One region of the Comamonas resistens genome, then DNA from elsewhere that is predicted to be linked to it. Evidence: riboswitches for the same ligand, from Rfam matches in the RefSeq annotation. Region 1 holds a riboswitch; each other region holds the start of a gene.
The links. Region 1 has a riboswitch for glycine ahead of QMY55_RS15260 (trimeric intracellular cation channel family protein). Riboswitches for the same ligand answer to the same signal wherever they lie in the genome.
Positions count from the first base shown of each region.

Region 2: it holds a riboswitch for glycine, as region 1 does, so the genes downstream of both, QMY55_RS05245 (D-amino acid dehydrogenase) here and QMY55_RS15260 (trimeric intracellular cation channel family protein) in region 1, are expected to answer to the same signal.
Region 3: it holds a riboswitch for glycine, as region 1 does, so the genes downstream of both, gcvT (glycine cleavage system aminomethyltransferase GcvT) here and QMY55_RS15260 (trimeric intracellular cation channel family protein) in region 1, are expected to answer to the same signal.

Region 1 is NZ_CP125947.1:3,264,836-3,274,754, reverse strand. It holds gene mnmC (FAD-dependent 5-carboxymethylaminomethyl-2-thiouridine(34) oxidoreductase MnmC) at 68-1,912, opposite strand; gene QMY55_RS15260 (trimeric intracellular cation channel family protein) at 1,959-2,624, opposite strand; glycine riboswitch at 2,676-2,796, opposite strand; glycine riboswitch at 2,810-2,902, opposite strand; gene QMY55_RS15255 (oxidative damage protection protein) at 3,066-3,341, opposite strand; gene QMY55_RS15250 (sulfate ABC transporter substrate-binding protein) at 3,487-4,524, shown strand; gene QMY55_RS15245 (hypothetical protein) at 4,583-4,786, shown strand; gene ssuE (NADPH-dependent FMN reductase) at 4,838-5,434, shown strand; gene QMY55_RS15235 (sulfonate ABC transporter substrate-binding protein) at 5,633-6,655, shown strand; gene QMY55_RS15230 (sulfonate ABC transporter substrate-binding protein) at 6,676-7,740, shown strand; gene QMY55_RS15225 (FMNH2-dependent alkanesulfonate monooxygenase) at 7,752-9,056, shown strand; gene ssuC (aliphatic sulfonate ABC transporter permease SsuC) at 9,067-9,903, shown strand.
Region 2 is NZ_CP125947.1:1,154,399-1,164,317, forward strand. It holds gene QMY55_RS05225 (tetratricopeptide repeat protein) at 1-231, opposite strand, end outside; gene nhaA (Na+/H+ antiporter NhaA) at 622-2,010, opposite strand; gene QMY55_RS05235 (DMT family transporter) at 2,363-3,295, shown strand; gene QMY55_RS05240 (amino acid permease) at 3,463-4,890, opposite strand; gene QMY55_RS05245 (D-amino acid dehydrogenase) at 4,991-6,259, opposite strand; glycine riboswitch at 6,313-6,433, opposite strand; glycine riboswitch at 6,434-6,532, opposite strand; gene QMY55_RS05250 (amino acid permease) at 7,076-8,608, shown strand; gene dinB (DNA polymerase IV) at 8,731-9,919, shown strand, end outside.
Region 3 is NZ_CP125947.1:2,786,064-2,795,982, forward strand. It holds gene QMY55_RS13040 (helix-turn-helix domain-containing protein) at 1-939, shown strand, start outside; gene QMY55_RS13045 (2,3-butanediol dehydrogenase) at 992-2,056, opposite strand; gene QMY55_RS13050 (MFS transporter) at 2,053-3,318, opposite strand; gene QMY55_RS13055 (2,4'-dihydroxyacetophenone dioxygenase family protein) at 3,406-3,939, opposite strand; gene QMY55_RS13060 (hypothetical protein) at 4,149-4,700, shown strand; glycine riboswitch at 4,817-4,929, shown strand; glycine riboswitch at 4,947-5,061, shown strand; gene gcvT (glycine cleavage system aminomethyltransferase GcvT) at 5,140-6,279, shown strand; gene gcvH (glycine cleavage system protein GcvH) at 6,399-6,773, shown strand; gene QMY55_RS13075 (MolR family transcriptional regulator) at 6,821-7,372, shown strand; gene gcvP (aminomethyl-transferring glycine dehydrogenase) at 7,463-9,919, shown strand, end outside.

The DNA.
Region 1 (9,919 bases):
GCCTCGCAAAAAAGGGCTTGCAGTCAAATTGGCTGGAAGCCCTTTTCCATTCAGCGCCAGCGGCTATCTATCTGGAAGCACTTTGCTTGCTGGCCCTGGCATAGAGACGTGCCGAACCCAGGGCCTGGGCCAGCCTGGCGTCCAGCGGCAGCGGCTCGCCATGCAGCTGTGCGGCCATCACTTCGGCGCAGAGCAGCGACAAGGTCAGCCCGCGTGAGCCCAGGCCCGTCAGCACCCAAAGCCCGCTGGTATCTGCGCCGGCATCGGCTCCGACAGGACCGGTGACGGGGATGCGGTCATAGGCTGCACAGCGCAGGCGTGCCCAGGTCGGCGGCAGATCGGGCTGCTCGAAAAAGCCATCCAGTGCTCTGCGGCATGCGGGCAGCAGATCGGCCAGCTTCTCGCCGTTGCTGGCGTGCGCGGATTGCTGGTCTGCGGCAGAGGGCGGCAGCTCGGTCACATCCCGCTCGAAGGTCGAGCCCATGACCCACTGGCGTGCGCCCCGGCTGTCGGGAAAATCGGGCACCAGATTGCCATGACCGTTGACAGGAAAGGGCGGCATGGCGGCCTGCGTCTGCGCATCATGTTCTGCCACGCTGACCTGGCCGCGTATCGCTTGCAGTTCCCACTGCCCGGCCTCCAGGCCGCTGGCCGCCAGCAGCGGTGCAGTGGCCGGGCCCAGCGCCAGCACCAGCATCTCGGCTTCGGCCAGCGCCAGGCCTTGCTCATCCAGCGCCTGCCAGAGCCGAGCCTGGCCTGATGAGCGCCGGAGCCGGGCCACCTGGGTCTGGCCTTGCCATTGAATACCAGCTTGGTTCAACAAGGCCTTGACCAACTGGGCTGGCCGTACCCAGCCCGCCTGTGCATGCCACAAGGCATGGCTGCCCATGGGCAGATGTGCAGCCTGCAACTGTTCGGCCGTGGCGGGCAGGCTCCAGTGCAGGCCCCAGATCGATTGGGTATCGCTGCTAGCTAGCCATTGCAGCGGCAGATGTGCAGGCTGGTTCAAATCATGTTCGAGCACGCCGTCCTGCGCCCAGTCCAGGCCCGGTTGCAGCTTTTGCTGGCTGCTGAGTTGCTGCAAATTCTGGAGCGTGGTGCGCACGCCGTTGCGCGACAGGCGCGAGATCAGGCTGTCATCTGGCGAGACATGGGGGCAGAACAGGCCAGCAGGCAGACCCGATGCGCCGGCTGCGGGCTGCTCTGCCGCGTCCAGTACCGTCACCTGCCAGCCGCGCCTTGCCAGGCTGGAGGCGGCTGCAGCACCCGCAAGGCCTGCACCCAGCACCAGGCAGCGGCCCGGGGTTTGAACAGGCAGAGGCAGACCGTCAGAGCGATGACGGGGCTCCCACGCAGGGTCGTAATGCGCCATAAGGCCTGTGCCGGACATGGCTTGCTGCTTGAAACCCAGCTTGCTCAGAGCCGGCGCGAGAAGGCTTGCGGGGGCTGTCAGCAATGTGCCACGACGGCAGTGGCGGGCCAGATTCTTGAGTGCGTCATTCGTCCAGCAGCCGTCATCGGCATTGCTCAGGCTGATGCTGTCAGCGGCCAGTGGCGGCTGTCTGCGCAGCAGGTTCTGCGTATCGCCGATATAGAGTGTCAGCAGCACCTGACCCTGAGCAAATGACAGCCGGTGCACGCCGGGCAACAGGCCCCACCATTGGGCGCTCAGCTGCTGGCTCAGGGCCTGGGGCGCGCTATTGCCTGCCATGCTTTGTTGCAACTGTGCTTGGGTGGGAGGCACATCCAGCAAAGCCACAAAATGCAGAATGCGTGGGCGCTGCGGCAGTTCCTGCCATGCTGCCCAGGTCTGTAAAAAGCTCAGGCCGCAGCCGAAGTCGGTTTCCAGAACCCGCCACTGCTGGGCGTTGGAAGGCATTCCTTCAAGCAGGCGATGAACAGTTTCGGACATGGAAAACGTATGAATAGGGCGAAGAGCGCTCAAAGCCTGGGGGCAATCACTCCCAGCGCTGCTGGTAAGAAAAGACCGGCAAGCGCCACTTGAAGCGAATGGCAGCCAGACGGAAGGCCAGCCCACCGGCAAAGCAGATGATGGTGCTGATGTTCGGGCTGATATCCAGATAGCGCAGGCCCAGGAACAGCAGGCAGACCGTCAGCGAGACGCTGGCATACAGCTCGCGGCGGAAGACCACGGGAACCTGGTTGCACAGCACATCGCGCAAGATGCCGCCGCTGATGCCGGTAATCATGCCGGCCATGATGACGACGACGGTGGGGTAGCCCAGTTCCAGCGCCGTATTGCTGCCGATCAGCGAAAAAGCGATCAGGCCCATGGCGTCCAGCAACAGAAACACCTGCTTGAGCTTGACCATGTGGCGCGCAATCACCGTGGTCAGCAGGCCGAAGCTGATGACCAGATACACATATTCGGGGTGCTGAGTCCAGCCTATGGGGTAGTGGCCCAGCACCATGTCGCGGATGGTGCCGCCGCCCAGAGCGGTGACAAAAGCGATGACGACCACGCCAAAGATGTCCATATTGCGTCGGCCCGCAGCCAGGGCGCCCGACATGGCTTCCGCCGTGATGGCCACCAGATAGATGACCAGCATGACGGTGAAATTGGAAGCCTGGAACGAGTCCAGCAGGGATACGGAGGGAAGCATGAAGGCACTTGAAAATAGACCAGCCACTCACATCAGCGGAATGCCTGGTTTGCCTCTCCCGCTGTCCTTTGTACCTGAGAGTTGCGCACGCGGTCCTGCTGCGTGCTTGCCCCTTCGGTGAGCCCTGCTGCATTTTGCTTTCAGCGGCGGGCTGCTCTCCAGTTGGCGATATCCGGATCGGTTCAGATCCACCTGCGGTACTTTTTGCCTGAGCGATTATGGGAGTTTGCGCCTTCGGCGGGAACCGTTGAAGGGTTCCGCTCTCCCGCAGGATGGCCGGGATTCTAGCCAGTTTCTAGGATGGACTCGGGTTTGTACTGAGTTGGATTGACTGGTTTTTGCGCAGGGCCAGGGCTTGGCGCGGCTGGCCAGGCCGTCATCCCTGAACAAAAAAAGCCCTGAGGCCAAAACCCCAGGGCTTCTTCGCAGAACGTGCAGGACTTACTGCTCGCTGGGCGGCACATAGCCTTGCGCAGCATCGGCACCAGAGCCAAAGAAATGGTTTTCCATCTGGCGCGCCAGGTACTGGCGGGCGCGGGCGTCGGCCAGGTTCAGGCGGTTTTCATTGATCAGCATGGTCTGGTGCTTGAGCCAGTCGGCCCAGGCCTGCTTGCTCACGCTTTCGTAAATGCGCTTGCCCAGCTCGCCGGGAGCGGGGGGGAAGTCCAGGCCTTCAGCATCCTGGCCCAGCTTGATGCAATGAACGGTACGTGCCATGTCGAGTGTCCTCTTGTTTGATCTCAGATGTTTGGGTAATAACAAACTGAAATCTTAGTAGTTTGAGTTTTAAGACTGTGGTTGAAGAATGCATAGCAACGGGGGAGAAGCCCGTTTCCCATTCACTCCAAGAACACGCAGTCACATGAAAAATCGCCGCAACTTTATCAAGTTTCCCCTGGCCGCCGGTCTGATCGCTGGCTTGTCCCTATCTGTTTTGCCAACATTGCCCGCCCATGCACAAGGCGCGGCACCCGTGCAACTGCTCAATGTCTCCTATGACCCGACCCGCGAGCTGTATGTGAACTTCAACCAGGCGTTTGCCAAGCACTGGAAAGCCACGCAAAAACAGGACGTGAGCATCAAGCAGTCGCATGGCGGCTCGGGCAAGCAGGCGCGCTCCATCATTGATGGCATCGAGGCCGATGTAGCCACGCTGGCGCTGGCAGGCGATATCGACGCGCTGGTCAAGAACGGCAGCGTCAAGCCCGACTGGCAAAAGCGCCTGCCCCACAACAGCGCGCCCTATAACTCGACCATCGTGTTCCTGGTGCGCACTGGCAACCCCAAGGCCATCAAGGACTGGGATGATCTGGTCAAGCCGGGCACACAGGTGATCACGCCCAACCCCAAGACCTCGGGCGGCGCGCGCTGGAACTATCTGGCGGCCTGGGAATTTGCCAAGCGCAAATATGGCGGCGAGGCCGGCGCCAGGGACTTCATCACCAAGCTCTACAAGAACGTGCCCGTGCTGGATACCGGTGCGCGCGGCTCCACCGTGACTTTTGTGCAGCGCAATCTGGGCGATGTGCTGCTGGCCTGGGAGAACGAGGCCTATCTGGCGCTCAAGGAGTTTGGTCCGGAGAAATTCCAGATCGTCGTGCCATCGCTGTCCATCCTGGCCGAGCCTTCGGTGGCCGTGGTGGACAAGGTGGTCGACAAAAAGGGCACGCGTGCCGTGGCCGAGGCCTATCTGAAGTATCTGTACTCCGAAGAAGGTCAGCGCATCGCCGGCCAGAACTTCTACCGCCCCACGGATGCCAAGGTGGCCGGCGAGTTTGCCAAGCAATTCCCCAAGCTGGAACTGTTCACCATCGACCAGGCGTTCGGCGGCTGGGCTGCGGCGGACAAGGCGCACTTTGCCGACGGCGGCAGCTTCGACCAGATCTACACCAAGAAGTAAGCACAGCGCGGCGGGCTGGCCCGCCGCACACCAGGTCACAGCAAAAAAGGAGCGGGTTATGAGCAATTTCTGGAGCCGTCTGGGGCAGTCTTTCTTGAGCGCGGGAGCGATGAATGCGCGCCAGCCGCTGCTGGCGTGGGAGGCTTCGTGGGATGAGGCCGAGGCATTGATTGCCAGCGGCAAGCTGTGGCCTGAGCCACCGCAAACCCAGGCCGGAGGCAGGGCCCAGGAGGCATCCTCCAGCACGGTGCAAGCCCCCTGAGGTATTGCCTGCTAACAGCTCTTAACGCAGCTACAAACATCAAGCCAAGCCATGTCGATTTTGCTGATTGCCGGTAGTCCCACACAGCCCTCGCGCTCCACAGCCTTGCTGAGCGCCGTGGCAGCCCGCCTGCAGGCGCAGGGCCTGAGCACCGAGCCCTTGCTGCAGCTCAGGCAACTGGACTCTGAAGCCCTGTTGCAAGCCCGGTTTGACCACCCTGAAATTCGCGCCGTGAGCGAGCGCGTGGCCCGCGCCGATGCGGTGGTGGTGGCCACGCCCGTTTACAAGGCTGCCTATAGCGGCCTGCTCAAGGTTTTTCTGGATGTCCTGCCCCAGACGGCCTTCAAGGGCAAGCGCGTGCTGCCCCTGGCCACAGGCGGCAGCCCTCACCACATGCTGGCGCTGGACTATGCGCTGCGTCCCGTGCTGCAGTCGCTGGGTGCCAGCCATATTTTGCCCGGCATCTATGCCACCGATCAAAGCCTGCCGCTGCTGCCAGAGGGCGGCTATGGCCTGGCACCCGATATTGCCCAACGGGTGGACGACGCCGTCCAGCTGCTGGCGACCGACCTGCGCCGTGCCGCGCAATGGTCTGCCACGCACGAGTTCGAAGACATCGCGTTTGCCGATGTGCGATGTAGCGTCTAGACAAGAACCTGCAGGGCGGCAGGGCCGCCCAGGTCTTTGCCCGCTGGCCCATGGATTGGGCGAACCCGATTTTCCAAAGTCTTTGTTTTGATAGCAGTCTCCGCACTGTGATGGCCGCTCTACGCCTGAAATCAGGTCTGGATCAGTTATGAGAAGTGCCAGCAATGTGTGGACTGCGAATTCCCTGGATTGATTTTCATGACCGATAGCAAGCACATTTCTTCCACCGCATCTTCGCAAGTGCTGAGCACCACGCGCCGTCACTGGCTGGCCGGGGCTGCCGTGTCGGCGCTGGCACTGGCCGCCGGCCGCCTGCATGCCCAGCCCGGCAATGCCGTGCAATCAGGCCAGCGCGTCCTGCGTGTGGGTCACCAAAAAGGCTGGCTGTCCATCCTCAAAAAACGCGGCACGCTGGAAAAGCGCCTGGCCCCGCTGGGAGTGGCCGTACGCTGGGTCGAATTCAATGCCGGCCCCGTGCAACTGGAGGCGCTCAATGTCGGCTCCATAGACTTCGGCGATGTGGGCGAGGCGCCGCCCATCTTTGCCCAGGCTGCTGGTGCGCCCCTGGTCTATGCGGGTGCCACCGTGGCGCGCCCTGGCCTGGAGGCCGTGATCGTGCCCAAGGGCTCGCCCATACGCTCGGTGGCTGACCTCAAGGGCAAGCGCGTTGCCTATAACAAGGGCTCCAACGTCCATTACTTCCTGGTCAAGCTGCTGGAAAAGCACGGCCTGCAATACGGCGATGTGCAGTCCGTGTTCCTGGCTCCGGCCGATGCACGCGCCGCATTTGAAAAAGGCTCGGTCGATGCCTGGGTGATCTGGGATCCCTTCCTGGCTTCGGCCCAGAAGTCGCTGGATGCGCGCTTGCTGGCCGATGCCACAGGCGTGGTCAACAACCGTGCCTACTACTTCACCTCGCGTGACTTTGCCAGCCGCAATGCCGATGTGCTGCGCATTGCCATCGAGGAGATTGCCGCCATCGATAGCTGGGCCGCCAAGAACCAGAGCGCGGCAGCCGCCGAGCTGTCCCAGATTCTGGGCCTGGATCCCGCCGTGACCCAGCTGTACCTGAGCCGCGCACGCTACGGCACCAGCGCCGTCAACGCCGACATTCTGGCCGAGCAGCAAAAGATCGCCGACACCTTCTTCGATCTCAAGCTGATTCCCAAGAAGCTCAACCTGCTGCATGCGGCGCCCGTGGACCTGGTGGCCGCGCGCTGAACCCTGAAAGAGTTGTGATCATGAGTTCTTCTCTCTCCCGCCCCCGTTTCAATCGCGGCCGCCGCCAGGCGCTGCAGCTGCTGGGCACGACGGCATTCAGCTGGACCCTGGCCTCTCACTATGCCCGGGCCCAGACCAATCCTGTGGCCGGGGCGCCGGCCCAGCTGCGTGTGGGCTATCAGAAGTCTGCCGTCAATCTGGTGGTGCTCAAGCAGCATGGCGTGCTGGAAAAGCGTTTTCCCGGCACCAAGGTCACCTGGCTGGAGTTTCCTGCCGGCCCGCAGCTGCTGGAGGCGCTGTCGGCAGGCAGCCTGGACTTCGGCCTGACCGGGGACACGCCGCCCGTGTTTGCACAGGCGGCCGGCAAGGAGCTGCGCTATGTGGGGGCCGAGCCGCCCAAGCCCGAAAGCTCGGCCATCTTGGTGCCTGCGGACTCCACGCTGCAAAACCTGGCCGACCTCAAAGGCAAGCGCATTGCACTGCAAAAAGGCTCCAGCGCCCACTATCTGCTGGTGCGCGCTCTGGACAAGGCCGGCATCGCCTGGACCGATATTCAGCCCGTGTATCTGGCTCCGGCCGATGCACGCGCGGCCTTCGAGCGCAAAAGCGTCGATGCCTGGGCCATCTGGGACCCGTATTACGCGGCCACGGAATTGAGCATTCACCCGCGTGTGCTCAGCAACGGTGAGGGCCTGACGGGCAACAACTCCTTTTATCTGGCCTCGCGCCCTCTGGTGGACAGGCATCCGCAGGTCATCAAGGCCTTGTTCGAGGAACTCACACGCGCCGACCAACTGGTGCAGACCTCGCGCAAGGAGGCCGTGCAACTGGTGGCCGCGTTCAGCGGGCTCGACGCCAATGTGGTGAGCCGCTTCATCGGTCGTCGGCCCAGCTCGCCAACCACGCTGCTGGGCAACTCCATCGTTGCCGACCAGCAGCGCGTGGCCGATGCGTTTTTTCGTCTGGGCGTGATTCCGCGCCAGGTCAAGGTCGCCGACATCGTCTGGCAGCCAACGCCTGCGGAATACGCGAGTTATGGCCAGTCCGGCCCTGCACTTGCCCAGGCGGCAACCCCCAAGGTTTGAGGAGAGATTTCATGCAAGTTTTCTGGTTCATTCCCACCCACGGCGATTCGCGCTATCTGGGCACCGGCGAAGGCGCGCGCCAGCTCAGCCATGACTACATCAAGCAGGTCGCCATTGCTGCCGACAGCCTGGGCTACGAAGGGGTGCTGATTCCCACGGGCCGTTCCTGCGAAGACCCCTGGGTGGTGGCTTCCAGCCTGCTGCCCGTAACCAAACGCCTCAAGTTTCTGGTGGCCGTGCGCCCCGGCCTGCACCAGCCCAGCCTGGCGGCGCGCATGGCGGCCAGCTTTGACCGTCTCTCCGAGGGACGCCTGCTGATCAATCTGGTCACGGGCGGCGATCAGGCCGAACTCGAAGGCGATGGCGTTTTCCTCGACCATGCCACGCGCTATGAGCAGTCGGCCGAGTTCATCAGGATCTGGCGTGAAATTCTGGCGCGCAGCCACGAAGGCAAGTCGCTGGATTTCGAAGGCCAGCATCTGAGTGTCAAGGGCGCCAAGCTGCTGTTCCCGCCGCTGCAAAAGCCTTATCCGCCCGTGTATTTCGGTGGCTCGTCGGCAGCGGCCCATGATCTGGCGGCGGAGCAGGTCGATGCCTATCTGACCTGGGGTGAGCCACCGGCAGAAGTCGCCAAGAAGATTGCCGATGTGCGCGAGAAGGCTGCGCGTCATGGCCGCAGCGTCAAGTTCGGTATTCGCCTGCATGTGATCGTGCGCGAGACCGACGAGGAAGCGTGGGCTGATGCCGAGCGATTGATCAGCCGCCTCAAGGACGAGACCGTGGTGCAGGCCCAGGCCGCGTTCGCGCGCATGGACTCCGAAGGCCAGCGCCGCATGGCGCAGCTGCATGCGAGGGCGAGAAACAAAGCCCCCACGCTCGGCACTGACGCGTCCTCGCTGCCCCCCGAGGGGGCTCAATCGCCTAGGGGCGGCCCGTCGGCGATTGGGCGTACCCGCGAGGACCTGGAGATCAGCCCCAATCTCTGGGCCGGTGTAGGCCTGGTGCGTGGCGGCGCGGGCACGGCCCTGGTGGGCAGTGCCCAGACCGTGGCCGATCGCATCACGGAGTACGCCGATCTGGGCATAGACACTTTTGTGCTTTCGGGCTATCCGCACCTCGAAGAAGCCTATCGCTTTGCCGAGCTGGTCTTCCCGCTGCTGCCCGTCAACGTGCGGCAGAAGCTGGGCGGCGGCAACCCCGGCGGCCCGTTTGGTGAAACCGTGGCCAATCTTTATGCACCGGGCGTCGATACGCCGGGGGGCGCCGTGCCGAGCGCCGCTGCGTCGCGCGAAACGGTCCGAGTCTCGCAAAGCTGAAGGATTGAATATGAGCGAAATTCAAACTCTGGCCCTGAAACCCTCGGATCAGGTCGTTGCGGCCACGCCGCGCCTGGAGCTGTTCGCGCGGCAGGTCAGCCTGCGGCTGCTGCCCTGGTTGGTGCCGCTGGCGCTGATTGCCGTCTGGCAGGCGGCGTCGGCCCATGGCTGGCTGTCCACGCGGGTACTGCCCGCGCCGCTGGATGTACTGCGTGCGGCCTGGGCGCTGGCCGAGTCTGGCGAGCTGTGGACCCATGTCAAGGTCAGTGCCGGGCGCGCCCTGGCAGGCCTGGCCATTGGCGGCAGCGCCGGGCTGCTGCTGGGCCTGCTCACGGGATCGCTGCGCTGGGCCGAGACGCTGCTGGACTCCACCATCCAGATGGTGCGCAACATTCCCGCGCTGGCGCTGATTCCACTGGTCATCCTGTGGTTCGGCATCGACGAGTCGGCCAAGCTGTTTCTGATCAGCATCTCGGTGTTCTTTCCCATCTACCTGAACACCTTTCACGGCATCCGCAATGTGGACCCGGGACTGATCGAGATGGGCAAAAGCTACGGCCTCACGCGTTGGCAGCTGTACCGCGACATCGTGCTGCCCGGCGCACTGTCTTCCATTCTCGTGGGTCTGCGTTTTTCGCTGGGCCTGATGTGGGTGATCCTGATCGTGGCCGAGACCATCTCGGCCCAGTCCGGCATCGGCTATCTGACCATGAATGCCCGCGAGTTTCTGCAGACCGATGTGGTGCTGGTGGGCATCTTGCTCTACGCGATCCTGGGCAAGCTGGCCGATCTGTTTGCCCGTGGGCTGGAGCGCTGGTGGCTGCGCTGGCATCCGGGGTATCAGTAGCCTCCCCCTGAGCGGC
Region 2 (9,919 bases), 2.1 Mb from region 1:
GGCCTGGCTTTCGGCATGCCCCTGTGCTGCAGCGAGGACAAACCACTTGGCCGCCTGTTCGTCATTCTTTGGCACGCCGCGGCCCTTCAGGTACACCGCAGCCAGGTCGAACTGGGCTTGTGCATCGCCGGCCTGTGCATTTTTCAGCAGATCGGCTGGTTGCGCGGTCGCCAGCGTGCTACTCAGCAGCAAAGCTGCGGAACATAAAAAGTGACTGAAGTGTTTTTTCATGGTTTCCTGATAGTTTCTTTGTCGCAGACGAGGGCGCATTCATTGAGGCAAGGCAAAGCTCTTGCCTCGATGGGTGTTGAGCGGGGTTGTGGTGCGCCGGGCGTGAACGTTCAGGGGAGCCGGCCATGCCAGACAGGCTATCGAGCCCTGCCTGTGTGCATGTCCGGCAATTGATCTTCCACGCTCCGAAATGCAGTGAACCTCTCTGAGAGGGGCCAGCCATTGCAGCTGGGTGGAGCGGTTTCAGATGAGCGAAGCCATTGTAGCCACGCGCCGGGCCTGGTCTTCGCCAGCCCTGCTGTGGCCCGGACTGTCGGCTATGCGCCGTCAGATCAGGGCTCCTCTTTTTTGTCGCGCTTCAGCTCGTAAGTGCTTGAGCGCGAGAGACTCTCAATGGCTCTGCAAACGTTTGCGGAACACAAAGCCGTAGCTCAGGCCCAGCACTGCGGCCATTGCCGAACCCGCCAGAATGCCCAGCTTGGCCGCGCCTAGCAGGCTGGCGTCGTCAAAGGCCAGTCCACCCACAAAGATGGACATGGTGAAGCCTATGCCTGCCAGCAGACCCACCAGCAGCACGCCGCGCCAGTTCAGGCCTTCGGGCAGGCTGCACAGCCCGCTCTTGACGGCCAGCCAGGTGCAGACGAATACGCCCAGCGGCTTGCCCAGAACCAAAGCCAGCATCACGGCCCACATGGCGCTCTGGGGTCCACTCGCCTGCAGATCGGCGCCGCTGAACTGCACGCCGGCATTGGCCAGCGCAAAAATCGGCATCACGCCAAACGAGACCCAGGGATGCAGCATCATGGGCAGGCGCAGGGCAGGGGGCAGCATGTCGCGCTGGGCTGCCTGCACGGTGCGCAGGTTCTGGTGGACTTGCTGGGCATCGGGCTCGGGCCGTGCCAGCTGGGCCTGTGCGCTTTGCAGCGCCTGGCTGGCCATGGCCTGGGCTGGTCGGACCGATGGGCGCATCAGCACCGGCGTCATCAGGCCCAGCACCACGCCGGCCAGCGTGGGGTGGGCACCGGTCTTGAGCAGACCGAACCACAGCACGGCACCCGGCAGCACATACAGCGGCGCAGACGCAATGCCCATGCGGTTGAACAGCAGCACCAGCAACACGCCGGCACCGGCAATCACAAAGCCCATGGCTTGCAGGCCACCCGAGTAGAAGAAGGCAATGATGAGCACGGCCACGATGTCGTCGATGATGGCCAGCGCCAGCAGGAAGATGCGCAGCGACCCCGGGATATTGCGCCCCAGCAGCGCCAGCACACCGACGGCAAAGGCGATATCGGTGGCGGTGGGAATGGCCCAGCCGTTGAGCAAGGTCTTCTCATTGCCAACCCAGACCATGTAGATAAGGGCGGGAACAATCACCCCGCCCACGGCCGCGATCAGCGGCAGACTGGCCTGGCGCAGGCTGGCCAGGGCGCCGTCATGCAGCTCGCGCCGGATCTCCATGCCGACCACCAGGAAGAAGATGGTCATCAGCACGTCGTTGACGATGAAGTGCAGATCGGTGCTGAAGCTCCAGGCCCCCAGCGTCATGGCGACGGGGGCATGCCAGGTGGCGAAGTAGCTGGCTGCCCAGGGGGAGTTGGCCCAGATCAGCGCTGCAGCTGCGGCCAGCATGAGCACCATGCCGGCAAAGGATTCGATATGCAGCAGATGCGCGATTTTTTCCTGCAGCCGTTCGGTGGCGATTTGCAGGGCAGGAATGCGGGGCTCGTTTTGGGGTGCAGAAGGCGCAGGGGCCTGCACAAGAGTCTGTGGGTCCATCTGTCGGTAGGTGAGGCAGTCGTTTGGCCTGTTGAGCACTCGGTGCGCGAGACAAGACCCGCATGCTGCACAAAGCGCTGCAAACGACTGGCGCGCTGGCGGCCCGACCTGCGCATGAACATTCACCTGCCATCGCCACCTTGTGTGACGGGCACCCAACGGAAATTGTAGCGAACATTGCTTAAACGGTCTGGATTTCGGGTTATTTGGCGCTAAAGCCGGCATCGTGAACCGGCCGATCTTGGCTCGCATTCCACGTCGCCTTGACTGATGGGGCCGGGCTGCGCGGATGGCGTCAGCGCCGCACCGTCGTGGCCGCTATGCTGACGGCCTACAAGGATTGGGGCGGCAGATGTCTGGTATGGGAATGGAATATTTATGGGTGTTCGTGGTGCTGTTTGCGGCGGCGGCGCAAACGGTGCGCAACACGGCGCAGCGCTCGCTGACGGCGCAGATCGGCACGCTGCCGGCCACGCTGGTGCGCTTTCTCTACGGCTTGCCATTCGCCGCCGTCTATCTGCTGGCGCTCTATGCCCTGGGCGATGGCAGCCAGGCGCTGCCGCAGTTCTCCTTGGCCTATGTGGGCTGGATTGCGCTGGGTGCCTTCTTTCAGGTAGCGGCCACGGCAGCCTTGCTGATGGCCATGAAGGAGCGCAACTTTGCCGTGGCGGTCACGCTCTCCAAGACCGAGGTATTGCAAGTGGCCTTGTTTGCGGCCATGTTCCTGCACGAGCTGCCGACCCGGCTGGCGCTGCTGGCCATGGTGCTGGCCACGGTGGGTGTGCTGATGCTGTCGCTGCCGCCGCGCGGTCAGGTCTTCAGCCTGTCGGCCTGGACCAGCAAGTCCTCGGTGTATGGCCTGATCTGCGGCGCCTGCTTTGCGCTGGCCACCATAGGCTTTCGCGGTGGCGCGGTGGAAATTGCCAAGCTGGGCGTGAACTCGCCCTGGCTGTCCGGCGCCTGGGGGGTGTTGATTGCACAGGCCATGCAGTCGGTGGGTCTGGGCGCCTGGATTGCCAGGACCCATGAGCAGGGCCTGCACCCATTGATCCAGTCCTGGCGCATTTCCCTGCTGGCCGGCAGCATGGGCGCTGCCGCATCGCTGGCCTGGTTCACGGCCTATGCCATGCAGGGCGCGGCGCCGGTGCGCACGCTGGGCATGGTCGAAGTGGTGTTCAGCTACATCGTCTCGCGCCGCGTGTTCAGCGAAAAGCTGTCTCTCACCGAGAAGCTGGGCATGGCGCTGATGATGCTGGGGCTGGTGCTGATCTGTCTGCAGCTCTGATTTTGAGAGCTGCCTGCGCTTCATCTCTCTCGTTTTTAGATTGAAAAATATCTGAAACCAAAAGGAATGGAGCGTAAGTAGCTCTTGAATCAATAGCTTGCCATTGCAGTATCAGCCGCGGTATCAAACAGCGCAGGCGCGACGTTGACTTGCGGCTGTCATGCATCTCAGGCGACTTGCTGCGCTTGGGTCAGGCTTTGATGCGGTGCGGGCTTGACCGCGTAGAGCCGGTAGCCAATCGTCAGCAGCGCAAACCATACGGGAGCGATATAGAGCGCCACGCGGGTGCTGGCGTCCAGCGACAGGCAGACCAGCACCGCGGCCAGAAAGGCCAGCACAAACCAGTTGGTGAACGGTGCCCCCGGCATGCGGTAGGCCACGGCTGCGGCGCGTCCCAGTCTCACGGCGCGGCGGTAGCGCAGATGGGCAAAGACGATGATGCCCCAGGTCCACACGGCGCCTATGGTGGCAATGCTGGTCACATAGATGAAGGCCTCCTCGGGCACCAGATAGTTGAGCACCACGCCGACCAGCATGAAGGCCGCAGAGATCACAATGCCGGCGGCCGGCACATGGCGTGAATTGACCTTGCCCAGGCGGGCGGGCGCCTGCTTGAATTGCGCCAGCGTGTAGAGCATGCGGCCCGTGCTGAAGATGCCGCTGTTGCACGAAGAGGCTGCGGCGGTGATGACCACGAAGTTGATGATGCCGGCAGCGGCAGGAATGCCCAGCTTGTCGAAGACATGGACGAAGGGGCTCATGTCGGGACTCAGCTCGTTCCAGGGTACCAGCGACATGATGACCACCAGGGCGCCGACGTAGAAGATCAGGATGCGGTAGACGATGCTGTTGGTGGCTTTGGGCAGCACCTTCTCGGGCGACTCGGCCTCACCGGCAGTCACACCTATCAGCTCCACGCCGGTATAGGCAAAGCAGGCTATCTGCAAGGTGAAGACCACGCCGACCATGCCCATGGGCGCAAAGCCGCCGTGCGACCAGAGATTGGAGAAGCTGGCGGTCTGGCCCAGCGGGCCCCAGCCCGTGGTGATGATGGCCACGCCCAGCACCAGCGTGGCCACAATGGTCACGACCTTGATCAGCGCGAACCAGAATTCCAGCTCGCCAAAGACCTTGACCGCAATCAGATTCACGCCCAGCAGCAGGGCCAGGGTGGCGAGCGCCGGAACCCATTGCGGAATGGCCGGAAACCAGTAGTGGGTGTAGATGCCTATGGCCGTGAGCTCGGCCATGCCCGTCACCACCCAGGTGAACCAGTAGGTCCAGCCGGTGACGAATCCAGCCCAGGGGCTGACGTAGGTTTCGGCATAGGTGGCAAAAGAGCCAGCCACCGGGCGGTGCACCAGCAGCTCGCCCAGCGCCCGCATGATGAAGAAGATGGCCAGCCCGGCAATGGCGTAGCTGACCAGCAGCAGCGGCCCGGCTTTGTGAATGGCCTTGGCCGAGCCCAGGAACAGGCCCACGCCAATGGCGCCACCCAGGGCGATCAGCTGGATATGCCGGTCCTTGAGGCCGCGCTCCAGCTCCCCTGTCTGCTGCAGCGACTCCCCGGCTGCGATTGGATGATTTCGGCTCATGTTGTATGTCTCCGTTTTGCCATTCACACGGCAACAGTCGCCCCTCACGGGGCGCTGCGGCTGCCGTGTCTGGCTTGTTGGTGAGGTTTTCAGGTGGTGCTCAGGCGCGAGCGGTGGTCAGCGTGGCCGGTCGGGGCTGTCTGCTGGTGCTGCCCATGGACTGCAGCACGACATCGCCCACCATGTCGGCAGTGATGGCCGACAAGGTCCAGCCCAGATGGCCGTGGCCGGTGTTGTAGAACACGCAGGGCTTGTTGCCGCGTCCCACGCGCGGCAGCATGTCCGGCATCATGGGGCGCAGACCGGCCCAGGGCACGACGCTGCGTGTGCTGACGCCCGGAAAGCATTGCTGCACCCATTCGATGAGCGGGCGAATGCGGTCGGCGCGGATGTCCTTGTTGTAGCCGTTGAACTCGGCCGTGCCGGCCACGCGGAAGCGATCGTCACCGAGACGGCTGGTGACCAGCTTGGTTTCGTCATCGAGCAGGCTGACCACGGGAGCTGCGGCGCGGCTGGCTGCATCGGGCAGATTGACGGTGATGGAGTAGCCTTTGACCGGATAGATGTTGACACTGTCGCCGAGCTGGCTGGCCAGCGCGCGGCTGGCCGTGCCGGCGCAGACCACCATGGCGTCGAAGGTCGAGGTCGCGGTTTCCGCGCCTTGGCGCACGGTCACGCTGGCCTGCTTGCCGTTGCTGTCCACCGCCACGATCTCCTGGTCGTAGCGGCATTGCACGCCCAGTCGTTCGCAGGCAGCAGCCAGGCCGCTGGTGAACTTGTGGATGTCGCCGGTGGAATCGCTTTCGGTGAAGTAGCCGCCATAGAACTTGCCCGACAGCGTGGGCTCGATGGCATGCATTTCATCGGGAGTGACGGCACGGCGCTCCAGTCCGCCTTTGGCCAGCAACTGCGAAACCCTGCCCGCATGTTCAAAGCCCGCCTGGTCGCGATAGATATGCAAGATGCCCTGCTTTTTGAGGTCGAAATCAATGCCTTCGCGTTCGGCCCAGGTGAACAGATGTTCGCGCGCCGCAATGGCTAGGCGCGCGGTTTCGACCGTGTTTTTCTCGTAGTGAGGAATGGCTGCCAGAAACTGGCAGAACCAGGAAATCTTGTGCCAGCTGGGCTTGGGGTTGAGCAGCAGCGGAGCATCGCTCTTGAGCATCCACTTCAGGCCCTTGAGGATGGTGGACCAGTGGGTCCAGACCTCGGCGTTCGATGCCGAGAGTTGTCCGCCATTGGCGAACGAGGTCTCCATGGCGGCATAGCGCTGCTTCTCGAACAGGGTGACGGAAAATCCGCGGCGTGCGAGGGCATAGGCGGTGGTCACGCCCGTGATGCCACCACCGATGACGGCGATTGTCTTCATGATTCAGATTCCAGATACGTCAAAGGTGGAGCCCGTGCGCGATATGCGCAGCGGACGCCCCCTCTGTTCTGGACCTGAGAGATTCACGAGGCAGATGCCCTGGGGCGCTGCTCGCTTGCTCCTTCGGTATGCCCGGCGGACGATGACGTCCGGACATTCTTCAGAGTGTGTGAAACGGTGATGCCGATCCTTTTGCCTGAGAGTTTCCGGGGCGGTTGCTCCTTCGGCGCTGCCTGCTTTTTGACGAGTGGCAGTCTCTCTCGATATCACCGGGCTGAAAGCCTGCGAGCAAATGTAGAAAGAACGCCAGTCATTGGATATACGGGTTTTCTAGACTTACAAATGCTGACGTGGTGGCAATGTCTTCGAATAGCGCTCTGCTTTGGATAGCTGATGACGCTTTGTGCCCCAGGGTTACATGAATAAAAAACCAGAAAAGTGATGCAGACAAAGCGATAGATGCTTGTACTTTCATAGCAAATCACTCTGTCAAGCGAGCTGGAGCAGCCCCAGAGCCCGTCATTGCATTGACCGGGGCCAAAGTGGCGGGACGGGGTTTTGGGCAGAATACGGGTTTTGCCTGTCAAGGGGTCTGGTGATATCTGCGCCCGACCTTTGAAGCACCCGACTGGGGTGGCTACCGATACAGAGTGCAGCCGGCTTATCTGCCGCCATCGCGTTCTGCCTCATGGCTTTGTTCCTTTGTCCTTGTTGTCTGCGATCGCAATGGTCGCTTTTTTGCGTTGCATGCAGCAGCGCCTGCGGGATGGTTTGGTGCTTTGGCTTGAACAGGCGCAAACCAAGACAACAAGACTTATGTCCCAACCCAACTCCGGCCAGCAGCCCACGCAGACGGTGCAGGCCTCTTGCAGCAGTGACAGCGAGCAACCCCGGCTGCACCGGGTGCTCAAGCAGCGTCACCTGAGCATGATTGCCATTGGCGGGGCCATCGGCACGGGCCTGTTTGTGGCCTCCGGCTCGGCCATCGCCCAGATCGGTCCTGGTGGCGCGGTACTGACCTATCTGCTCATCGGCATCATGGTGTACTACATCATGACCAGCCTGGGCGAACTCGCGGCGTTCATGCCTGTCGCCGGTTCTTTTTCGACCTATGCCTCGCGCTATGTGGATCGCGGCTTCGGCTTTGCGCTGGGCTGGAACTTCTGGTTCAGCTGGGCCGTGGTGGTGGCGGTGGACCTGGTGGCCTCGCAACTGGTCATGGCCTACTGGTTCCCCGATGTGCCGGGCATCATCTGGAGCCTCTTGTTCCTGCTGCTCATGGTGGGGCTCAATGCCTTCTCGGCGCGCGGCTTTGCCGAGGCCGAATACTGGTTCGCGCTGATCAAGGTGCTGGCCGTGGTGGCATTCCTGATCACGGGTGTGCTGATTCTGTTCGGCATCGTCAGCAACGGCCATGTGCCCGGCTTTGAAAACTGGACCACGGGCGACGCGCCTTTCGTCGGCAATTTCGCCACCTTTGTGGGCGTGGCCATGATCGTGGCCTATTCCTTCCAGGGCACGGAGCTGGTGGGCGTGGCAGCGGGCGAATCCGAAAACCCGCGCGAGAACGTGCCGCGTGCCATTCGCAAGGTGTTCTGGCGCATTCTGCTGTTCTATGTGCTGGCCATCATCGTCATCGGCTTTCTGATTCCCTATACCGATCCGCAGCTGCTGCGCACCGACGTGGCCGACATTGCCGTCAGCCCCTTCACGCTGGTGTTCCAGCATGCGGGCCTGCTGTCGGCGGCGACGGTGATGAATGCGGTGATTCTGACCTCGGTGCTGTCCGCCGGTAACTCGGGCATGTATGCGGCCACGCGCATGCTCTACAACATGGCGACCGAGGGCAATGCACCGCGCATGTTTGCCAGGCTGACGAAGAACGGCGTGCCCCTGGTGGCCCTGGTCGGCAGCACGCTGGTGGCCAGCCTGTGCCTGTTTTCCTCGCTCTACAGCCCGCAGGCCGTCTATATCTGGCTGCTGAATCTGGCCGGCATGACGGAGTTCATCGTCTGGCTGGGCATTGCCGTCAGCCACTATCGCTTCCGCCGCGGTTATGTCATGCATGGTCATGATGTGGGCCTGCTGCCCTACAAGGCCGGCGCCTTTCCCTTCGGCCCGATCTTTGCCTTTGTGCTGTGCCTGGTGGTGACGCTGGGTCAGAACTATCAGGCCTTCCTCGAAGAGCGCATCGACTGGGGTGGTGTGATCTCCACCTATCTGGGCATTCCCTTGTTCCTGCTGTGCTGGCTGGGCTACTGGCTGGTCAAGCGCAAGACCTGGGTCCGCTATGCCGATATGCGCTTTGAAGAGGTGGATGAGCTGCGCCGTGAAGCCGCCGCCAGATAAAGCTCCCGGGGCCGATGGCATCAGCCTTGCTGCCGACGCTTGCCAGCGCAGGCAGAATCGGCACTGTGAGCGATCTTCCCGTCAGCCCTGAAACCAAGCCCAGGCGCATAGCGCATCTCGATATGGATGCGTTCTATGCCTCGGTGGAGCTGCTGCGCTATCCGCAGCTCAAGGGCTTGCCCGTGGTGATTGGTGGCGGGCGGCGCAGCTTTGACGATGCGCTGCTGGCACGGCATGCGCATCTGCCGCTGTCGGAAATCCCCGTTCAGGATTTTCCGCTGCTGCGCGATTACACGGGGCGCGGTGTCATCACCACGGCCACCTATCCGGCGCGGCAGTTTGGCGTGGGTTCGGCCATGGGCATGATGAAGGCCGCCAAGCTGTGCCCGCAGGCCATTTTGCTGCCCGTGGATTTTGCCGAGTACCGGCGCTTTTCACGCGCATTCAAGGAAATCATTGTCTCGATCGCGCCGCTCATGGAGAACCGCGGTGTGGATGAGGTCTATATCGACTTCACCGATGTGCCGGGCGGCCAGCGCGAAGGCGGGCGTGTGCTGGCGCGGCTGATCCAGAAATCCATTTTCGAGGCCACAGGCCTGACCTGTTCGGTGGGCGTGGCCCCCAACAAGCTGCTGGCCAAGATGGCCAGCGAGTTCAACAAGCCCAATGGCATCTCCATCGTCCAGCCCGAGGATCTGCAAAGCCAGATCTGGCCGCTGGCCTGCCGCAAGGTCAATGGCATAGGCCCCAAGGCCGATGCCAAGCTCAAAAGTCTGGGCATAGAAACCATAGGCCAGCTGGCGCAGCAAAGCCTGCCGCAGCTGCTGCACTGGTTTGGCAAGAGCTATGGCCACTGGTTGCATGAAGCGGCCTGGGGGCGCGACGAGCGCCCCGTGGTGACGGAGAGCGAGCCGGTTTCCATGAGCCGGGAGACCACGTTCGAGCGCGATCTGCATGCGGTGCGCGACAAGGCGGAACTGGGGGGCATCTTCACCGATCTGTGCGAGCGCCTGGCCGAAGACCTGCAGCGCAAGGGCTATATGGGGCGCACGGTGGGCATCAAGCTGCGCTACGACGATTTCAAGATTGCCACGCGGGATCAGACTTTGTCGCTGCCCATACTCGATGCTGCAGCCATCCGGCAGGCGGCGGGCCAATGCCTCAAGCGCGTGCCGCTGGAGCGGCGCATCCGGCTGCTGGGAGTCAAGGTCGCCAGCCTGATACGGACGGCCGACTGGCTGGCCTCGGAGCATGATCCGGTAGCACGCGAAGCCTTGCTCAGACCCGCAGGTTTGACTTCCGTCAAGAACT
Region 3 (9,919 bases), 480 kb from region 1:
GATGCTTTTCCCGCCAGCCAGCGCCTGGACCAGTGGGAGGCGTACAACGCGTCTTTTCTGGTCGGATTGCGCTGCTCCTCCTTCTCCGACGAAGGCCTGAAGGCACGGCAGAGCAATATGGCCGTCGGCCAGTTGGCCCTGGCCGACATCGATGGCAATGCCCATGTGATCGAACGCACACCACAACTGGTGCGCCAGCATCCCAAGGAATCGGTCTTCGTCTCGCTGGTGCTGAGCAGCGGCGCCTTCTTCTATCAGGAACACAGCTGCCTCCACCTCGTCCCGGGCGACCTGGTGATCTATGACACCCGGCATGCCTACCTGTTCGGCTTCACCCACCAGATGCACCAGTTCCTCGTGGATACGCCAGCCGACTGGTTCTACCGGGACTGCAGCCGCGCGCAACTGCCAGGCCCGATCCGCATTGCGGGCGAAGCAGGCAGCGGACGCGTGCTCAATCATGCGTTCAAGAATCTGGTGGGCGATGCCATGGCCCGGCCCGAAGGCGTGGATCAGGATCGCATGCAGTTCGAGGCCTGCGATCTGCTGCGCGCCATGATGGCCGGAGAGGCCGCCGGCAGCAGTGCGCTGCGCGCCTCCCACCTGCTGGCCGCGCGCGCCCATATCGACGAACACCTGCACCGCCACTCAATGGATGCCCACGAAGTGGCAACAGCCGCAGGTGTCTCCCTGAGGCACCTGAACCGGCTGCTGCAAGCCGAGGGGCGCAGCGTGACCCAGCTGATTCTCGAGCGCCGCCTGGAGCGCGCAGCCATGGAGTTGCGCCAGGCGGCGCTGAACCGTTACAGCATTGCCGAGATCGCCTACCGCTGCGGCTTCGCCAGCCAGGCCCACTTTGCACGCACATTCCGCTCACAGCACGGCATGACGCCCACGCAGATGCGCGAGCAGCCCGGGCGGCACCGGGCTTCAATCTAACGACAGGCGCCGATAGCCCAAGAGCTACCGGCAGAACGCCCGGCCAGAAACCTCAGGCACAGGCTTCTTGCTGCGGCTGCACCAGCACCTTGATGGCGTCGCCGGCGGAAGCCAGCCGCTCAAAACCGTTCTGTATGGCGGCCTCCAGCGACACGGTATGGGTCACAATCCGCTCGGCATCCACGGCCCCGGACGCCATCAGCTCCAGCAGCTCGGGATACAGACCGCGGTAGCCCACGCTGGAAGTGATGCGCAGTTCGCGGTTGACAAGATCGAAGGTATCGATGCTCGCCTCGGGCATCAGCCCCAGCAGCACGGCTTCACCTCCCTTGCTCAGCACACCGAGAGCCCCTTTCAGCGTCTCGGGACGGCCTACGGCTTCGAACGCTACTGGAACGCCCACCCCGCCCGTGAGTTCACGCACCTGCTGCACCGCATCGCCCAGGCTGGCATCAACCGTGTCGCTGGCGCCCACCTCGCGCGCCAATTGCAAACGCCGGGGATCGACATCGACGGCAATGATCCGGCCAGCCCCATGGTGCCTGGCCATCATCACCAGCAGCAGGCCTATGGCCCCCATACCGAAGATGACGCAGTCATCGCCAGGACGCAGCGCGCTTTGGCGCACCCCATGCAAGGCCACGGCGGCAGGCTCGGCCACCGCAGCCTGCCTGAAGCTCAGTGACCGGGGCAGTACATGGGCCATATAGGCGGGCACCACGGCTTCCTCCGCCATTCCGCCATCTCCCATGAGTCCGACAAAGCCCATGGATTCGCAAAGGTTGTACCGTCCTTCACGGCAATAGGTGCAGTGGCCGCAGCGGTATTCCGGCTCCACGGCAACTCTGTCCCCTAGCTGCAGCCCTGTCACATCGGCAGCCGTCTCCACGACGGTGCCGCAGAATTCGTGGCCGATGACAATGGGCGCCACGCTGTTCGACAAGGGATGCGGAGCCTTGACCGGTATCGAGTCCGGCCCATGCAGGTATTCATGCATGTCGCTGCCGCAGATCCCGCAGTACGCGACCTCGATACGGATTTCTCCGGCCTTCAAAGGCCTGCGCGCGATGATTTCCAGGCGCAGATCGCGCGCGCCATGCCATTTCAGCGCTTTCATGCTTGCGACTCCTTCAAGGCTGCAGCTCGCAGGCCGTTACCAACGCGCCCTGGCGCTGTTTCCACCAAGCCCAGGGAAAGCATGCCTGCCAGCAGGGCTCCCGCCGCCGCCACCCACATCACCACATCCAGCCCCCACCGGTCGGCTGCCAGCCCGGCCAGCGTCGGGGCGACAAAACCGCCGATCAACTCGCCAACGCCCATGATCATCCCCAATGCCGTGGCCATGGCTGCGCGCGGAACGGTCTCGGCGGGAATCGTGGCCATGAAGAGCGTGAAGCAGCCCAGGCCGGTGTAGGTCAGCAACAGCAAGCCACCCAGTACCACCGGCGATTGGGCATATAAAAAGGCCAGCGGACAACCCGCCGCGACAAAGGAGAAAAAGATCAGTGCCGGACGGCGACCTATACGGTCCGAGATGGCAGGTACGGCAAAGCCCCAGATGACCCAGGCCACGCCCATGCAGCTCATCACCGCACTCATCGTGCCCGGCTCGAAGCCCTTGGCATTGATCAGATAGGTTGGCGCAAAGGAAATGATGATCACGAACCAGGCCATGAAGACGCAGCTGATCAGCACGCTCAGCCAGATATTGCGTTCACGCAGCAGGGCCCAGCGTGGTCCGGCCTGCGCCTCTCCAGGCTGGCCATCAGTGCGGTCGCCCTGGGTGTTACGCACATGGCGCCAGATGAGTGCTGCGGCAATCAACCCCGGAATGCAGGTCAGATAGAAAGCCGTGCGCCAGCCATAGGCCACGGCCAGCGAGACGATGACCGGCGGCGCAATCACGGCGCCCAGCAGGCCCGCCGAAGAGCCCTGCAGCAGACCCATGTTGAGACCGCGTCGGCTGGGCGTCGAGGCTTCGACCATCAATGTCTGCGACAGTGGCAGCACCGGCCCTTCGGCCAACCCCATCAGCGCACGCAACAGCAGCAGACCGACAAAGCCGCCCACCAGGCCCGACAGGGCCGAGCACAGGGAGAACATCAGCACCGAAAGAATCAGCACCGTTTTACGGTTGCCCTTGCGATCGGTGTAAGCCCCGAAGAATGCACCGGAGGCCGCCCATGCCAGCGCCAGAATGGACGACAGCATGCCCAGCTGGGCATTATTCAGATCCAGCTCATTGGAAACAAAGGGAAATAGAAATGACAGCGCCAGCCGGTCGAAAAATACAATGCCGAAAGTGAAGAATAGAATGAGCAGCAGCTTGTTCTCATAGCTCATCCACCCGCTCTTCCGGTTTTCATCTTGATTATTCATGTCTCGCTCCATACCTTCTTTGACGTGCTACTTCACCTCACATGAAATGCCCGCATTTTTTTGATGGATTGTTGATATTTTTAATAATTAACGGAAAAGCGTATCCACATAATCTGCACCTATACCGACCTTCTCATAATGCTTTCGGCATAGGTCGATATAGCTGTGGACGTCAAAATATCCATCGGGTTTGCCATCCTCATCCAGCCAGATCAACGGCCCCTTGACGATAAAGAATGCTCGCATGGGCTGCTCGTGCTCATAGGCCACCAGCGTGTGGCCTTCGCCAGGCGTCTCGTAGACAAAGTCTCCGGCGTGGGCCGTCCAGTCATGCTCCAGATAGCCCCACTTCCCGGAAATGGTATAGGCGAATACTTCGTGCGGATGGTAATGGCGATTCACCAAGCCAGCTTCCTTGGCCATCAGGATATCGCACCACTTATTTTGCGATGGAGAAATCCAGAGGGGCCGAGAGAAAACAGTTTCGGTGAAAGGAACGTAATAGCGTTCATCTTCAGTAGGCGCATTCTGTATATAAACCTCCGGTTGCGCATCAGGCTGAAAGCAATTGGGAATAGGCTTCAGATATTTCCAGAATTCATTCGTGGCTTTTTCAGGCATTTTGTCTCCTTGGATAAAAATTGACGGACGTCATAATCCTATCCATCAGAAAATTTCTGATTTTCCTCTGCCGGACATGGCGTTTGACTCGTTTGGACACGCCTTGAAATAACGCACCTGAACATGAATGCGGCCAGCCCCTCCGCATCAGATCGATCCATACCACGAGCAATATCGGAAATGCCCAGGACCTGACCGAGAATGTCGCCATGGAAATTTCGCGCACTTCACGCCATCTCGCCGTCTTCGGCATCGCACTGGGCACCCTGCTGCTGGCTGGCTGCAGCACGCCGCCTGGCGGCAATACCGCCGTTTCGCAACAGACGGACCCATCGCAGCCCATACCGGCAATCGAGCCCAAGTCGACACCGACACCTGCATCATTGGCTTCGAGCGACAAACGCCCGGACTGGCCGGCCTGGGTCACTGCCGATTGCACGCCCTCAAGCCAGATGGACCCGGGCCCACAGGCCCGTTACCGCAAATCGCCGGTCATTCGCGCCAACTGGTTTCCCGACGGCTTGCGCACCATGGTGGTGTTTAGGCTTGAAGTGACACCTCAGGGCGAATTGGGCCGTGTGGCCTATCTGCCTGCCGATACCGATCCGCGTATCGTGAAAGCCATCACACAGTCGCTCAGGAGCTGGAAGTTCAAGCCCGGCATGCGCCAGGGCCATGCCGTCACCAGCTGCGTCGAGCAGCCCTATGAGCTGATATTCCCACCCCAGCCCATCCCTGCAGGCCCGGATAGCGCACCTTAGGACCTTTGTATCCTCGTCCCGAGAAACATAGATGCTGGCTACTCTTGTTTTTCCTTCATCGAAAACCCCATATCCGGCAAATTGCAGTGGTGCGGCCTGGTATTCGGCAGCTAGAATTCCACTGGTCAGGAGAGAGTGCCAGCGGCTTCAAGCCGTCCGGCACCGCCGAAGGCGCAGACAGCTCATAGCGGCTGTCAAAACGCTCAGGCAAAAGGACTGACAAGCGCTGCAAGCCAATAAGGCCCAGCGTTCCTTGCTGGAGAGAGATGCCAGACACCAGCGCTGGCATCCACCGAAGGAGCAAACCACTCGTGTTCATCGCGTGGTGAATCTCTCAGGTAAAGCGGACAGCAGGGCAAGCCCGCCATTCACGGCATGACCTTTGGGGTTCAGCCGTGCATGGCCACTCATCTTGGTTTGACCACCGGAGCGCTTGCCTGTGACTGCTGCCACTTCTTCCGATTCCGATCTGCGTTCCACACCGCTGTTTGCCCTGCATCAGAAACTGGGCGCCCGCATGGTACCGTTCGCCGGTTACTCCATGCCGGTGCAGTATCCGCAGGGGCTGATGGCCGAACATTTGCATACCCGCAAGGCCGCCGGCCTGTTCGATGTTTCGCACATGGGCCAGTTGCTGTTGCGCGGCCCCGATGCCGCCGCCGCGCTGGAGTCGCTGATGCCCGTGGATGTCATAGGCCTGGGCCTGCACAAGCAGCGCTACGGCCTGCTGCTCAATGAGCAAGGCGGCATTCTGGACGACCTGATGTTCGTCAACCGTGGCGATGACTTGTTCCTTATCGTCAACGGTGCCTGCAAGCAGGCCGACATCGCCCATATCCAGGCGCATATCGGTCAGCGCTGCGAAGTCATTCCCCTGCCCGATCGCGCCCTGCTGGCACTGCAGGGCCCCAAAGCGGCAAGCGTGCTCGAGCGCCTGATTCCGGGCGTCAACACCCTGGTCTTCATGACCGGCAATCATTTCAGCTGGCAGGCCCAGGACTTCTACATCACGCGCAGTGGCTATACGGGCGAGGACGGTTTTGAAATTTCGCTGCCAGGTGATGCTGCCCAAGCCTTTGCCGAAGCCCTGCTGGCTCAGCCCGAAGTGGCGCCTGTGGGCCTGGGCGCGCGCAATTCGCTGCGCCTGGAGGCAGGATTGTGTCTCTATGGCAATGACATAGATACCACGACCACCCCGGTGGAAGGCGCTCTGAACTGGGCCATCCAGAAAGTGCGCCGCAGCGACGGAGAGCGCGAAGGCGGCTTTCCCGGCGCAAGCATCGTGCTGGAGCAGTTGCAGAATCCCGAACAACTCAAGCGCAAGCGCGTGGGTCTGATTGCACTCGAGCGTATTCCCGTGCGCGAACCTGCGGTGCTGGAAAACATGGACGGTCAGCACATAGGCCACATCACCAGCGGCCTGCTCAGCCCCACGCTGAACCAGCCCGTGGCATTGGCCTATGTAGAGCCTGACTACGCGACCGCGGGCACCGAAATCTTTGCCATGGTGCGCGGCAAGCCCGTGCCCATGAAAGTTGTGGCCACACCGTTCGTGCCCACCAACTACTTCCGCGGCTAAGCCTGCCCACGCACAAGAGACAGACCAGTTTGCCGAACAGTGCTCAGAACGCCGCTAAAGTGCGCACTGGACCTTTCTCAAATCTCTGATTCCCCCTGAATCCCCCATCTGGAGCCTCCATGAGCATCAAGTTTTCCAAAGAACACGAGTGGATCAACGCCGCTGACACCAATGCCGCCATCGTCGGCATCACCGTTCATGCGCAAGACGCGCTGGGCGATGTTGTGTTTGTGGACCTGCCTGCCGTGGGCGCCACCTTCAAGGCCGGCGATGTGGCTGGCGTGGTCGAGTCCGTCAAGGCGGCAGCCGACGTCTATATGCCCGTGACCGGCGAGATCGTCGAAGTCAACGAAGCCCTGCGCGATGACCCTTCGCTCGCCAACAGCGACCCGCTGGCTGCGGGCTGGTTCTTCAAGGTCAAGATGAGCAATGTGGGCGAGCTCGAAGGCCTGATGGAAGAGACCGCCTACAACGATTTCGCCAAGGACAACTAAGCATATCAACGGCCTTTGCATTGCAAAGGCCGTTTTTGCATGCTGCCATGAACACCACTTTGTACTTCGACGACTCTGAAGTCGGCCTTGCTCGCGAAACCAGCCATCCGGCCTTTGTGCGCATTGCAGGTCAGGACTTCTATTACGACTGCGGCGATGATTTCAGCCCCTTCGGCAATGATGACGGCAGCGACACCCTGGCCGCTCTTGAAGAGTGGTATCAGGAGCAGGCGCACGGCAAGCCCGTCAAGGCTTCGCGCTTTCTGCGCCAGCAACTGAGCGACTGGGATCTGCCTGTGCCCAAGGATATGCTGACCCGTGACGATGCGGCCAGGGCCCAGTGGCTGGCTCGCGATGACATGAACCAGAGCTATCTGCGCTCGGTCTGCCGCGCCCATGTGGCCACTGCCTTTGGTCAGCTCAAGATCACCGGCAGCATCGATGCCGATCTGCAAAAGCAGGCCCTGCTTGCCCTGGCCTGCCAGCAATGGCTGAACACCGTGGCACGCAGCAAATATCCCGATTGGGAATATGCCGACCAGGAAAGCGAACGCCTGGCTCTGATGAACACCGCGCTGGAACAAGCCAGCGCTGCTTGAAGCACCGGCTGTATGTCTTGAGGCATATGGCATTCACGCATGCCCGGCATGCAAACTGTCAGTCACAGTATTTGAGAATAGGTCCCTCCCATGCTGATGTCGCCCCCCGCCCCTGTCGCTTCGCTGGAGTCTCTGGAAAACGCGAGCGAATTCATTCCCCGCCATATCGGCCCAGATGCCGATGAGCAACAGAAAATGCTGGCCGCCATCGGCAAGCCCACATTGGATGCCTTGATTCGCGATGTGATGCCCGACTCCATCGCTCGCGCCAAGCCCATGGATCTTCCCGCTCCGGTGACCGAAGCCGCTGCACTGGCCGAGCTCAAGACCATCGCCGGCAAGAACCAGGTTCTGAAAAGTTTTATCGGCCAGGGCTACTACGGCACGCACACACCGGGTGTCATCCTGCGCAACATCCTCGAAAACCCCGCCTGGTACACGGCCTACACCCCTTATCAGGCCGAAATTTCGCAAGGCCGCATGGAGGCACTGGTCAACTTCCAGACCATGGTGACCGACCTGACCGGCATGCCTATCGCCAACGCCTCCATGCTGGACGAGGCCACGGCCGCCGCCGAGGGCATGACACTGGCCAGGCGCTCGGTCAAGTCCAAAAGCAACCGCATTGTGCTGGCCGGTGATCTGCACCCGCAAACGATCGAAGTCATCCAGACCCGAGCCCAGCCCATCGGTATCGAGGTGCTGGTAGCCAACAGCAAACAGGAATGGGAAGCTGCTTTGGCAGGCGACTTCTTTGCCGCCGTCATCCAGTACCCGGCTTCGAGCGGCTGGATTGTGGACTGGAAGGCCGATGTGCAGGCCATCCACGCCAAGCAGGCCGCCGCCATCGTCGCCACCGACCTGCTGGCCCTGACCCTGCTGACACCACCCGGCGAATGGGATGCCGACATTGTGGTGGGCAATACCCAGCGCTTTGGCATGCCCATGGGCGCGGGCGGCCCGCACGCGGCCTTCATGGCTTGCCGCGACGAGTACAAGCGCAGCCTGCCCGGCCGCCTGGTCGGCGTCAGCGTCGATGTGCATGGCAAGCCCGCCTACCGCCTGGCGCTGCAAACACGCGAGCAACACATACGCCGCGAGAAAGCCACTTCCAATATCTGCACGGCCCAGGTGCTGCCTGCCGTGATCGCCAGCATGTATGCCGTCTACCACGGCCCGCAAGGTCTCAAGCGCATTGCCCAGCGTGTGGCACGCTTCACGGCCATCCTGAGCCGAGGTCTGGCACAACTGGGCTATACGGCCCACCACCATGACACGGCGTTCGACACCATCAGCCTGCACACCAGGGACGCTACAGACTCCATAGCTGCCCGTGCAGTTGCCAAGGGCGCCAACCTGCGAAAAGCCTGGAACGAGTACCTTTGCATCAGCCTGGACGAAACAACCACCCGCGCCGATGTGGAGCTGATCTGGAGCATCTTCGCCAAGGACGGCCAGCAGATCCCCACCATCGAAGCCATGGACGAAGGCCCGGCCTCGCTGATCCCCGAAGCCTTGCAGCGCAACTCGGCTTATTTAAGTCACCCGGTCTTCAACACCCACCATTCCGAAACCGCCATGCTGCGCTATATCCGCAGCCTCAGCGACAAGGATCTGGCGCTGGACCGCAGCATGATCCCTCTGGGCTCTTGCACCATGAAGCTCAACGCCACCAGCGAGATGATTCCCATCACCTGGCCCGAGTTTGCCAACATGCACCCGTTTGCACCCGCCAGTCAGTTGCAGGGTTATGCCGAACTGGACCGGCAACTGCGCGACTGGCTGTGTCAGGCCACCGGTTACGCGGGAATCAGCCTGCAGCCCAATGCGGGCTCGCAGGGCGAATACGCAGGCCTGCTGGCCATCAAGGCCTTCCATGAATCACGCGGCGAAGCACATCGCAATATCTGCCTGATTCCCAGCAGCGCCCACGGCACCAACCCCGCCAGCGCGCAGATGGTGGGTCTGCAGGTTGTCGTCACCAGGTGCGACGACAACGGCAATGTGGACATGGACGACCTCAAGGCCAAGTGCGAGCAGCACAGCGCCAATCTGGCCTGCATCATGATCACCTATCCCAGCACGCACGGCGTGTTCGAGACCCAGGTGAAGGAGCTGTGCCAGCTGGTTCACAGCCATGGCGGCCGCGTCTATGTGGACGGCGCCAATATGAACGCCCTGGTCGGCCTGGCCGCGCCCGGCGAGTTCGGCGGCGACGTCAGCCACCTGAATCTGCACAAGACCTTCTGCATCCCCCATGGCGGTGGCGGCCCCGGCGTAGGCCCCGTCTGCGTGGTGGAAGACCTGGTGCCTTTCCTGCCCGGCCATGCAACGGCAGGAGACACTCGCAAAGTAGGAGCTGTCAGCGCAGCGCCACTGGGCAATGCGGCCGTGCTGCCTATCAGCTGGATGTATATACGCATGATGGGCGAACCCGGCCTGAAGCTGGCGACCGAGACCGCCATCCTCAACGCCAACTACATCAGCGCGCGGCTCAAGGAGCACTTCCCCACGCTGTACGCGGGCGAATATGGTCATGTGGCACAC